Regions from separate parts of the Methylobacterium sp. E-016 genome, predicted to be linked through region 1. Evidence: predicted binding sites of a transcription regulator. Region 1 holds the regulator's gene; each other region holds the start of a gene.
What was found. The regulator LexA, encoded in region 1, represses DNA repair genes until DNA is damaged. The targets are predictions, from matches to a motif close to TGTTCNNNNTGTGTTCNG.
Positions count from the first base shown of each region.

Region 2: MKK68_RS23400 (ATP-dependent helicase) is a predicted target of LexA. The motif match lies at 2,084-2,101, and genes of this name have one in related genera.
Region 3: ssb (single-stranded DNA-binding protein) is a predicted target of LexA. The motif match lies at 2,485-2,502, and genes of this name have one in related genera.

Region 1 covers NZ_JAKSYF010000072.1:68,781-72,671, reverse strand. Annotated here, with positions in the region: gene MKK68_RS07650 (protein phosphatase CheZ) at 1-212, opposite strand, end outside; gene MKK68_RS07645 (response regulator) at 251-634, opposite strand; gene MKK68_RS07640 (NAD(P)-dependent oxidoreductase) at 932-1,870, shown strand; gene lexA (transcriptional repressor LexA) at 2,042-2,782, shown strand; gene MKK68_RS07630 (ComEC/Rec2 family competence protein) at 2,776-3,891, opposite strand, start outside.
Region 2 covers NZ_JAKSYF010000156.1:81,858-85,748, forward strand. Annotated here, with positions in the region: gene MKK68_RS23400 (ATP-dependent helicase) at 1-2,073, opposite strand, end outside; gene MKK68_RS23405 (hypothetical protein) at 2,272-2,508, shown strand; gene MKK68_RS23410 (AsmA family protein) at 2,626-3,891, shown strand, end outside.
Region 3 covers NZ_JAKSYF010000202.1:18,919-22,809, forward strand. Annotated here, with positions in the region: gene MKK68_RS28385 (pilus assembly protein TadG-related protein) at 1-193, opposite strand, end outside; gene MKK68_RS28390 (TadE/TadG family type IV pilus assembly protein) at 184-849, opposite strand; gene MKK68_RS28395 (TadE/TadG family type IV pilus assembly protein) at 843-1,448, opposite strand; gene ssb (single-stranded DNA-binding protein) at 1,811-2,344, opposite strand; gene MKK68_RS28405 (NADP-dependent oxidoreductase) at 2,555-3,571, opposite strand; gene MKK68_RS28410 (DUF4174 domain-containing protein) at 3,697-3,891, shown strand, end outside.

The DNA of each region.
Region 1 (3,891 bases):
GCCTCCATGATGGTGTTGGTGGCGCCGGCGGTCGCGGCGAGGACGTTGCCGAGCTCCTCGTGCGCCATCGGGATGCGGTCGTGCGTCAGCTCGTTGGCGCGCAGGGCCGCGATCTCGTCGCGCACGTGGGCGATGTAGTCCGCGATCTCGATCAACTCGGACACCATGGTCGCCGGGTTGATCGTCGCGCCGAGCGGTCTTTGCAAACCCATCGTCAGCATTCCTCCGCGTGTCGGCCCCGAAAGGTCGGTCAGGCGCCGCAGACCGCCTCGATCTTGCTCTTCAGGGTCGCGGCGTTGAACGGCTTGACGATGTAGTTGTTCACCCCGGCCTTCTTGGCGGCGATGACGTTCTCGGTCTTCGACTCGGCGGTGACCATGATGAACGGCGTGGTGCGCAGGCCCTCGTCGGCGCGGACGTGGCGAAGCAGCTCGTAGCCGGTCATCGGCTCCATGTTCCAGTCGGAGATCACGAGGCCGTACTTGCGGCCCTTGAGGCGCGCCAGCGCGGCCGTGCCGTCGGAGGCGTCGTCGACCTCCTCGAAGCCGAGCTGCTTGAGCAGGTTGCGGATGATGCGAACCATCGTCTGGTAGTCGTCGACGACCAGGATCGGCATGCTGAGATCGAGGGCCATGGTCAAACTGCTCCGGTGTCTCCGAATCGCCGGCTCGGCCGTCGGCGTCGGTCACGCAATGTCGGGAGGCGCTGTCGCTGGTCGCACCTCATGCCCGGGACGTTACGCCGGGCGGCATTGCGAAGCGGTTAATCGCGCTGCGATCGGCGCATCCACTCGGATAGGCGGCGCGGTCGCCTTTACCGACGCGCTCGGCTGCGTGATGACGATGCCCCCAGCCGCGACGTCGCCCGGACGCCGCGGCAGAGCGGGCAGCCCGCCGGCACCGGCCCGGCCGCGGAGAAGGATCGCCGCCCCATGCGCAAGGTCGTCATCAGCGAGTTCATGGACGAGGCCGCGATCGCGGCGGAGCTCGCGGGGTTCGAGACGCTCTACGATCCGACCCTGGTCGACCGGCCGGACGCCCTGCGCGCGGCGCTCGCGGGCGCGTCCGGGCTGATCGTCCGCAACCGCACGCAGGTGCGCGCGGGCCTGCTCGCGGCGGCACCCGACCTCAGGGTGGTGGGCCGCCTCGGCGTCGGGCTCGACAACATCGATCTGGCCGCCTGCGCCGCCCGCGGGATCGCCGTCCATCCCGCGACCGGCGCCAACGACGGCGCGGTGGCCGAGTACGTGATCGGCACCGCGTTGCTGCTGCTGCGCGGCGCCTACGGCGCGAGCGCGCAGGTCGCCGCGGGCGCGTGGCCGCGCAACGCGCTGATGGGACGCGAGATCGCCGGCAAGCGCCTCGGCCTCGTCGGCTTCGGCGCGATCGCCCGCGAGACCGCCCGCCGTGCGGCGGCCCTCGACATGACCATCGCCGCCTTCGACCCGCACCTCGCGCCCGACGACGCCGCGTGGCGCCCGGCGCACGGCGCGGTGGCGAGCCTGGCCCTCGACGCGCTGGTCGCAACGAGCGACGTGCTCTCGCTGCACGTGCCGCTGACCGAGGCGACGCGCGACATGATCGGGCCGGCGGCGATCGCGCGGATGCGGCCGGGCGCGATCCTGATCAACGCCGCCCGCGGGGGCGTCGTGGACGAGGCCGCGGTCGCCGCGGCGCTTCGGTCCGGGCACCTCGGCGGGGCGGCGCTCGACGTGTTCGCCCGGGAGCCCGTGGACGCCGCGGGCGGCGCGGCGCTGATCGACGTGCCGAACCTCATCCTGACCCCGCACATCGCCGGCGTGACGCGGGAATCGAACGTGCGCGTCTCGGCGGTCACCGCCCGCGCCGTGCGCCGCAGCCTCGAGGGCTGAGCCCCGCAGCGCAGCGATCGAAAAGGGGCTCGGCGCGCGACGAAATTCGACGCACCGGTCGGATCGGCCGATGAGAACCCTTGCGGAACACTTGACGAACGTTTAACGTGTTCGTGTTTTGTTTCTGCGGCTCCACCTTCGTGTGGCCGCGCATTCTTGCGAGCCGCGCCGATGCTGACCCGTAAACAGCTGGATCTCCTGCGATTCATCGACGAGCGGATGCGCGAGGACGGTGTTCCGCCGTCGTTCGACGAGATGAAGGATGCCCTCGATCTCAAGTCGAAATCCGGCATCCACCGGCTGATCACCGCCCTGGAGGAGCGCGGCTTCCTGCGCCGGCTTCCGAATCGGGCTCGGGCGATCGAGGTGCTGCGCATGCCCGACGGCGCCGGCCGCTCCAGCGCGCCCGCCCCGGTGCCGGCAGCTCCCGCCGCGCCGCGCCGGTTCACCCCGAGCGTGGTCGAGGGCGGGCGCTCGAAGGCCGTGCCGCCGCGTCCTTCCACGACGCAGATGGTCGACGACAGCGGTCGCGCGGTGTCGATCCCGGTGATGGGCCGGATCGCGGCCGGCACGCCGATCTCGGCGATCCAGAACCAGAGCCACGCGATCACCATGTCGCCGGACTTCCTGGCCGGCGGCGAGCACTACGCCCTGGAGGTCCGCGGCGACTCGATGGTCGAGGCGGGCATCCTCGACGGCGACCTCGTGGTCATCCGCAAGCAGGACACCGCCAACACCGGCGACATCATCGTGGCGCTGATCGACGACGAGGAGGCGACGCTGAAGCGGCTGCGCCGTCGCGGCTCCTCGATCGCGCTCGAAGCCGCGAACCCGGCCTACGAGACCCGCGTGCTCGGGCCGGATCGGGTGCAGATCCAGGGCCGCCTGGTTAGCCTCGTGCGCCGTTACTGAAGGGTCTCGCCCGGCATCTCCGGGTTCGGGCCGTCCGCGGCCGGATCGTCGGGTGCCGGGTCGGCGTCCTCCGCCCGGGGGGGCGGTACGGCCATGCCCTGGAACGGGACGTCCTTCGGCTTGGGCTCGGCCGCGGGCGACGATCCGCCCGCTGCCGCGTCATCCGTTCCCTGGGGCGGGGGACGGACCATCGCGGGGCGCCACGGCAGCGTCCGTCCCGGCTCATGCGTGTCGGCCAGAATGAAGCCATTCGACTCGACGCGGATCGCCACGGCGCCGTGGCTGGCGAGGTAGGCGCGATCGATGACGAGGGCGGCGGCGCAGCCCGGCGGTGCGGCGAGCGCCGTGATCAGCACCGAGGCCTTGGCGCAATCCTGCGCGAAGCCGCGGCGATCCTTCAGAAGCGCCACCGCGCGCCCGTCGGCCAACCGAAGCGTGCATCCGATCCGGTCACAAACGGAACCGCCCGTCGCCTGCGCGCCCGGCCTGCCGTCGCCGTCGGCCTTCAGCCACTGCTCCAGCACGAAGTTCGACGGCCGCCCGAGGGCGACGAGGCTGCCGTCGGCGCGGCGCACCGCCGCCCCGCTGCCCTGGCGGTCGACGTAGATGTCGTAGCGGGCCGGCATCGTCGCCAAGCCGAGCCCAAGCAGCGCCGGCGGCAGGGCGAGCCAGCGTAGGCGCGAGACCGGGAGCGTCGCGAGCAGCAGCCCCGCGGCGAGGCACCCGAGCGCGGCGGTGCCGAAGGCCGGGACCACGACGTTGGCGCGCCCGAGCCCCTGGATCCAGCTGGAGATGGTCAGCATGCCGCGCACCGCCAGTCCCATCAGCCACCAGACCGGCTGGTCGAGGGCGAACGGGTAGGCGACGATGCCCAGCACCGCCGCCGGCATCACCGCGAGCGAGACCAGCGGCAGGGTGAGCGCGTTGCCGATCAGCCCGAAGGGTTGGACGGTCTGGAAGTGGTAGGTGGCGAAGGGCGCGGTCGCGACCTGCGCCACGAGCGTCGTGCCGAGGGTGCCGACCACCGTCGTCAGCGACAGCGCGATCAGCCGGCCGATCCGCCCGGCCCCGTCGCGGCGGAACATCCCTCCATCGATCAGGCGGGCGCA
Region 2 (3,891 bases), on a different contig from region 1:
GCTCGAGCCGAAGGGCTGCGGGTTGCGGTCGAAGCGCGAGGCGCCGGCGGAGAAGTGGGCCGGCGCCTCGATCACGTCGACCGCCGATTCCGGCAGCTCGTCGATGAAGCGCGACGGGATGGTCGAGGACCACAGGCCGTGGATGCGGCGGTTGACGGCAAAGGACAGCTTCGCGCGCTTGCGGGCCCGCGTCAGCCCGACATGGGCGAGGCGACGCTCCTCCTCGAGGCCCGCGCGGCCGCTCTCGTCGAGGGCGCGCTGGTTCGGGAAGAGGCCGTCCTCCCAGCCGGGCAGGAACACCGTGTCGAATTCCAGGCCCTTGGCCGCGTGCAGGGTCATCAGCGAGACGCGCTCGGCGCCCTCGGCCTCCGAGGCCTCCATCACCAGCGAGACGTGCTCGAGGAAGGCGCCCATGTCGGGGAACTCCTCCATCGAGCGGACGAACTCCTTGAGGTTCTCCAGCCGCCCGGCGGCGTCGGCCGACTTCTCCTTCTGCCACATCTCGGTGTAGCCGGATTCCTCGAGGATGGTCTGCGCCACCTCGGAATGCGGGTTGCTCTCGACGAGCCTGGCCCACCGCGAGAAGCCCTCGGTGAGCGCGCGCAGCGTCGAGCGCACGCGGGGCTTGAGCTCGTCGGTCTCGCAGAGCTTTCGCGCGGCATGGAGCAGCGGGACCTGCTCGGCGCGGGCGTAGAGGTGGAGCTGCTGCAGCGTCGCGTCGCCCAGGCCGCGCTTGGGGGTGTTCACGATCCGCTCGAAGGCGAGGTCGTCGGACGGGTTGTTGGTCGCGCGCAGGTAGGCCAGCGCGTCGCGGATCTCGGCGCGCTCGTAGAAGCGCGGGCCGCCGATCACCCGGTAGGGCAGGCCGAGCTGGACGAAGCGGTCCTCGATCTCGCGCATCTGCGCCGAGATCCGCACCAGCACCGCGATCTCGGAGAGCGGGTGCTGCTTGGCCTGGAGCGCCTCGATCGATTCCGCCAGGAGCCGCGCCTCTTCTTCCGAATCCCACGCGCCCGACACGGTGACGGGCTCGCCGAGCTCGTCCTCCGTGCGCAGAGTCTTGCCGAGCCGGCCCTGGTTCTTGGCGATCAGGCCCGAGGCGGCGGCCAGGATGTGGCCCGTCGAGCGGTAGTTGCGCTCCAGGCGGACCACCACGGCACCGGGAAAATCGTGCTCGAAGCGCAGGATGTTGTCGACCTCGGCCCCGCGCCAGCCGTAGATCGACTGGTCGTCGTCGCCGACGCAGGCGATGTTCTTGCGCACCTGCCCGAGCAGCCTGAGCCAGAGGTACTGGGCGACGTTGGTGTCCTGGTACTCGTCGACGAGGATGTAGCGGAACCGGTCCTGGTAGTTGGCCAGCACGTCCGGATTCTCGCGCCACAGCTTGAGGCAGAGCAGCAGCAGGTCGCCGAAATCGACCGCGTTGAGCGTGACGAGCCGGGCCTGGTAGGCGGTGTAGAGGTCGCCGCCCTTGCCGAAGGCGAAGGCCTGCGCCTCGCCGGCCGGGATCTGGTCCGGGCCGAGGCCGCGGTTCTTCCAGCCGTCGATGACGTGACCGAGCGCGCGTGCCGGCCAGCGCTTCTCGTCGATGTTCTGGTCCTTCAGCACCTGCTTCATCAGGCGCAGCTGGTCGTCGGTGCCGAGGATCGTGAAGTCGGATTTCAAGCCCACCAACTCGGCGTGGCGGCGCAGGATCTTGGTGCCGATGGCGTGGAAGGTGCCGAGCCAGGGCATGCCCTCGCCGGCCGGCCCGATCAGCGTGCCGATGCGGTGCTTCATCTCCCGCGCGGCCTTGTTGGTGAAGGTCACCGACAGGATGTCGAACGGCCGCGCCCGGCCGGTCGTGATCAGGTGGGCGATGCGGGTCGTCAGCACCCGCGTCTTGCCGGTGCCGGCGCCGGCCAGCACGAGGACGGGGCCCTCCGTCGCCTCGACGGCGCGGCGCTGCTCGTCGTTCAGGCCGTCGAGATAGGAGGACGCGCTCGGGCGCAAGGCCCCCATGGCGCGGGCGGCGATGGAGCTGGAGCCACGCTCCGCGTCGGAAGGCGGCGTCGCATGCGAAGAGTTCGGCATGGGCAATCCCTGGACCAAAACGCGAACGGCGTCGAGACCCGGACGCCGAGGCCTCGACGCTGAGGCGCGATCGCCGAGGCCCGGAGCCCGAGGCCCGGACGCAATGTCGCCGCCCCGCGCGGCCGCCGGGCGGGAACTTGAAGCAGGCCGGCCGCTTGCTCACATCATCGACAGACATCCCCCACACAGGAGCGCCCGATGCGCATCGTGCCGATCGCCATCATCGCCGCCCTCGCCGCCACGCCCGCCCTCGCGCAGGTCCGGCAGGGCAACCCCGACGCCGCCAACGAGTCCTTCGCCCGCCAGGGCGAGTCCCGGGCGCTGCAGCAGAACCTCACCTCGCAGAACAACACCACGCGCATGGAGATCCAGCGCAGCCAGCAGATGCAGGCACCCCAACCCACCCCGGGCGTGATCGTCGCCCCCCGGCGCTGAGCCGAGCCCGCGGGCGTTGAACCGAGGCCGCGGGCGCCCTGGCGCCTGCGGTCCCGCGCCGTGCTATGCCCGCCGTGAACCCGCCGGGTGGCGCGGGGTGCATGCGGAACGATCACGGTGCGTGACCTCCTGACCGCGCTCGCGGGCGCCGTCATCCTGATCCTCGTCGCGGCGCTCGCGGTGCCGCCCTTCATCGACTGGCCGACCCATCGCGCCTTCGTCGACGCGACCGTGAGCCGGTCCCTCGGCCTGCCGGTGCGCAGCGAGGGCCGCATCGACGTGCGGCTTCTGCCCTCGCCGCGCCTGCGCCTCGACCGCCTTCATCTCGGCGACGAGCCGGGACGGGCCGCCCTCGATCTGCGCTTCGTCAAGGCCGAGCTCGGCCTGAGCCCGCTGCTGGCGAGCGCGTTCCGCTTCACCGAGACCCGGATCGGCCGCGCCGAGGTCAAGCTGCCGGTGACCGAGGGCGACGCCCTCGTGGTGCCGGCCGGCCTCGGCGAGGCCCTGCGCGGCCGCGACCTCGCGATCGAAGACCTCCACGTCCAGCAGCTGCTGCTGACCACGGTGGTGCCCGCGACCGGGCGCACCGACCAGTTCTACGCGGAAGCCGTGCAGATCCAGGCGCCGGCCCTCGTCGGCCCCTGGCGGGTCGCGGGCATCAGCGGCGGCCTGCCGTTCACCCTGGTCAGCGGCGAGCCGGCGGCGGACGGCGCCGTCGCCCTGAAGCTCTCGGGCGGCGGCGACGCCCATCCGCGCTTCGAGGCCGATGCCCGCGTCGCCTTCGTGCCGGCGGATCCGCGCGGCGGCGCCCGCAGCACCGAGCCGCGCCCGCTCGTCGCCGAGGCCGAGGGCAGCGCCCGCCTCGTCGTCGGCCCGCCGGCCCAGGCCGCCGGCGCCTACCTGCCGTTCGCGCTGGGCGGCAAGTTCAAGGCCCGCGGCGCCCTCGTCCGGTTCGAGGGCGTCAACGCCGAGATCGATCCGGGCGGGCAAGCCTTGCGGCTTTCCGGCAGCGGCCAGATCGACCTGCGCCGCTGGCGCGCGGGGCTGACCCTGGAGGCGCGCCGCCTCGACCTCGACGCCTTCCTGCTCTCGCCGGGCGGGCAGGCCTTCGTGGCGCGCGGGCTGCCCAAGGTGGGCGCGAAATCGGGTGGCGGCCTGCCGGTGATGCTCGACCTCGACCTCTCGGTCGAGGCGGCCGTGCTCGGCTTCGAGGAATGGTCCAACCTCAAGGCCACGGGCACCCTCGACCGCACCGGCGGCCTGCTGCTGCGACGCTTCTCGGCCGTGGCGCCGGGTGCGGCGACCGTCACGGCCAGCGGCGAGATCGACACCGATCCGAGCCCGCGCTTCACCGGCCCGGTCGCGCTCGCGGCCCCGGCCTCC
Region 3 (3,891 bases), on a different contig from region 1:
TCGCGGCCTGGAGCTTGGTCTCCATGTAGGTGGCGAAGCCGTAATCGATCGCGGCGCCGGTGAAGCCGAGGAGCGGCAGCGCGAGCAGCCCGAACAGCAGGACGACGTTGCCGTCGCGCTGCCGCGCGAAGCGGCCGAGATGTCGGCACATCGAGATCCTTCGAGGTGTCGAGCGGGCCGGGGTCACGGGCATGCTGCGCCTCCCGGCATCCAGACTTCGGTGTAGGTGGATTTGGCGGGCTGCCCGCCGCGCGCCGGCCAGGGCATGCTGGATTTGAGCGTGATCGTGCTCGTGGCGCCGTTGACGAGCTTGACCAGCGCCGAGCCGAGCATCGGCGTATAGGGCATGCTCACCTCGGTGAGGACGTAGCGGACCCCGTTGGTGCGGAATCCGGTCGGCACGGTGAGGTCGGAGGCGGCGCCCGTGGCGCGGGGCGACGCGTTGGCGTTGGCGGTGCTGGAACAGACCCGCGGGATCAGGTTGAGGTTCGTGAGGTCGACCGCCATCGCGCTCACCACGATCTTCACGCCGCTGGCGTCGAACGGCTTCAGCACCAGGGTCGAGGTGGCGAGGATGTCGCGCATCAGCGACGCGTCGATCGGGTTCTGGGCGTCGCCCTGCGCAGTCAGGTCGGACACCGTCCGGGCGAGCTGCGTGACCTTCCGCCAGTTGTCGACCGCGTGGGCGTACTCCGAAAGGCCCACGAAGATCGCGAGCAGCACGGGCAGGATCAACGCGAACTCGATCGCGGAGACGCCGCCGGACGCGCGTGCGAACCGGGCGAAGGCCCGCTCGGACGCGCCTGAGCTATGAAGAGGGGAACACCGCACCATCCCGGCCCTCAGCATCCGGTCGAGGCGGTTGTCTGGTACGGCTCGGTGCGGAACACGGCCGTGGACTGCAGCAGATGCGTCCCGTCGGCGAAGCTCATCTGGGCGAGGTCGAGCAGGCTGAAGAACACCGGCACCTTCACGGCCGCGGTGACGACGACGATCGATCCCGGCTTCGCGCAGGCGTAGCTCGTCCCGAAGCCGTTGTTCCAGGTCCTCGTGGTGGCGTTCATCGGCGTCGCGCTCGACCCGGCCGCGAACGAGCTCGCCAGCGACACGTCGATCTTCACGCTCGAGCAGTCGAACAGCGTGAAGGCCCGGTTGGCGCCGGTTCCGCACATTGCGTCGTTGAGCTTCTGCAGCAGGACCGCCGCGCTGGTCGTCCCACTGTTGGCGATCTGGAACTGGCCGGTGAACAGGCCGCGCACCGCGTTCTGGACGGTGCGGTCGAAGTTCTGGCCGGCCCAGATCACGAACGCGATCTGGATGATCGCGCCGACCAGCGCCAGGAAGGGCAACGACACGAGGGCGAACTCGACCGCGGCGGCCCCCTCGGCGGCGGCGGCGAACGTGCGGATCGGTGACGGACGAAATGCGCGGACGAGGCGGCGAGGCATGACACCTGAGGCGGATGAGATACGTTATTCAGACGCTATCCACCCGAAGATCTAAACCAAAGTTGAATCGCCCTACCAACCCTAGATGACATCCTGCGGCGTCATCGCGACATGAGCACAACCCTCGGTCGCACGAAGCGCCCCCTCATCTAGGACAATAAGGCGATCGGCCGGGATAAAGACTTGCGGAGAGCCGCGCATCGCGTTGGCCGGGAAAATATGACTTTCCGCCGTTCGCGATCTGCTCGATCCGTGAGCGACGATGCTTTCGAAGCCGGATCGAAAAAGGCCCCGGATGCGCGATCCGGGGCCTTCACGATATCTGGAGCAGATGCCGACGGCGCCCGGAGGGCGGGTGCTGCCTAGAACGGGATGTCGTCGTCGAGGTCGTAGTTGCCGCGCGAACCGCCGCCGCCCGCGGGCGCCGGGGGCTGACGCCGCTCGCTGCCGCCCTGGGAACGGCCGCCGCCATACTCGCCGCCGCCGCCGCCGCGGCTGACCTGGCCGCCGCCCTCGTCGTCAGCCGCCATCTCGCCACCGCCGCCGCGCCCGTCGAGAATCGTCATCTCGCCGCGGAAGCGCTGGAGCACCACCTCGGTGGTGTACTTCTCGACGCCGGAATTGTCGGTCCACTTCCGGGTCTGGAGCTGGCCCTCGATGTAGACCTTCGAGCCCTTGCGCAGGTACTGCTCGGCCACGCGGGCGAGGTTCTCGTTGTAGATCACGACCGAGTGCCACTCGGTCTTCTCCTTGCGCTCGCCCGACGCCTTGTCCTTCCACGACTCGGAGGTCGCGAGGCGCAGGTTGACCACCGGATCGCCGGAGCCGAGGCGGCGCGTCTCGGGATCGCGCCCGAGGTTGCCCACCAGAATGACCTTGTTGACGCTGCCCGCCATCGCTCTCTCCTTCGCCGTCGGATCTCACAGGGCTCGGTCCGGCCGAACCCGCGGGTGCTCTTCATGAGCCTCGGGACGAGCCCGGGCAACCGGCGCAGCGGCGCTTGTCCCCATCACCCACACGCGGCGCCGGCCTCCTGTGTTCTATCTTTGTTCCGGTTACGCCGCAAGCCGGAGCCGCATCGCGCGGCGCCGGCTGCGAAGTCCCGCTCAGGCGACGTGGACGATGAGCTTGCCGAAGTTGCGGCCCTTCAGCAGTCCGATGAAGGCCTCGGGCGCGTTCTCCAGGCCCTCGACCACGTCCTCGCGGTACTTCACCGATCCATCCGCGATCCAGCCGCCGACCTCCCGCTCGAAGGCGTCGATCTGGCTCGCGAAATCCCAGACGATGAAGCCCTGGATCCGCAGGCGCTTGGTTAGCACCGCGCGCATCAGCAGCGGCGACCGGTCGGGGCCGGGCGGCAGCTCGGTGGCGTTGTAGCCGGCGATCAGGCCGCAGACCGGCATGCGCGCGAAGTCGTTGAGCAGCGGCAGCACCGCCTCGAAGACCGCGCCGCCGACGTTCTCGAAGTAGACGTCGATGCCCTTCGGGCAGGCGGCGGCCAGCGCGCCGGGCAGGTCGTCGGAGCGATGGTCGACCGCGGCGTCGAAGCCGAGCTCGCGCGTGAGGTAGGCGCACTTCTCGGGGCCGCCCGCGATGCCGACGGTGCGCGCACCCTTGAGCTTGGCGATCTGCCCGACGAGCGACCCCACCGGCCCGGCGGCGGCGGCCACCACCACGGTCTCGCCGGGCTTCGGCTCGCCGATGTTGAGGAGCCCGGTATAGGCGGTCATGCCGGGCATGCCGAGGACGCCGAGCGCCGTCGTCGGCGGTGCGACCGCGGGATCGACCTTTCGCAGACCCTTGCCGTCGGACACCGAGAACTCCTGCCATCCGCCGAAGGCCTGGACCAGGGTGCCGACGGGGAAGTCCGGGTGCTCGGAGCGCATCACCTCGCTCACCGTCCCGCCGGTCATCGGCTCGCCGATGCCGACCGGCTGCGCGTAGGATTTCGCCGCGCTCATCCGGCCGCGCATGTAGGGGTCGAGCGAGAGCCAGCGCGTGCGCAGCAGGATCTCGCCGGCGCGCGGCGTCGGGACGACGGCCTCCTCGAGGCGGAAGTTCTGCAAGGTCGGCTCGCCGTGCGGACGCGCGGCGAGGACGATGCGGCGGTTCTTGGCGGCCATGCCGGGTCTCCGTGAGGGTCGAGGATCGATCGGCCTATCATGTCGCAGCGGCGAGGCCCGATGTCACCGTCGCGCGCGTTCCGCGTTGCCCGATCGAACCGATCCCCAAACACAAGAGCAACCGCATGCGCGTCGGATCCGGCCTCGCCCTCGCCATCGCGTCGATCGCCCTCGCCGGCCAGGCCGCCGCGGCGCAGGACTTGCTGGCGTGCTATCGCCAGGCGTCGCGCGTGCTCGTCCTGTCCGCCCCGGATGCCGACGATCGCCGGCTCGCCGAGCAGCGCGCCGCCGTCGAGGCGGCGCGTGCCGGGTTCGGCGAG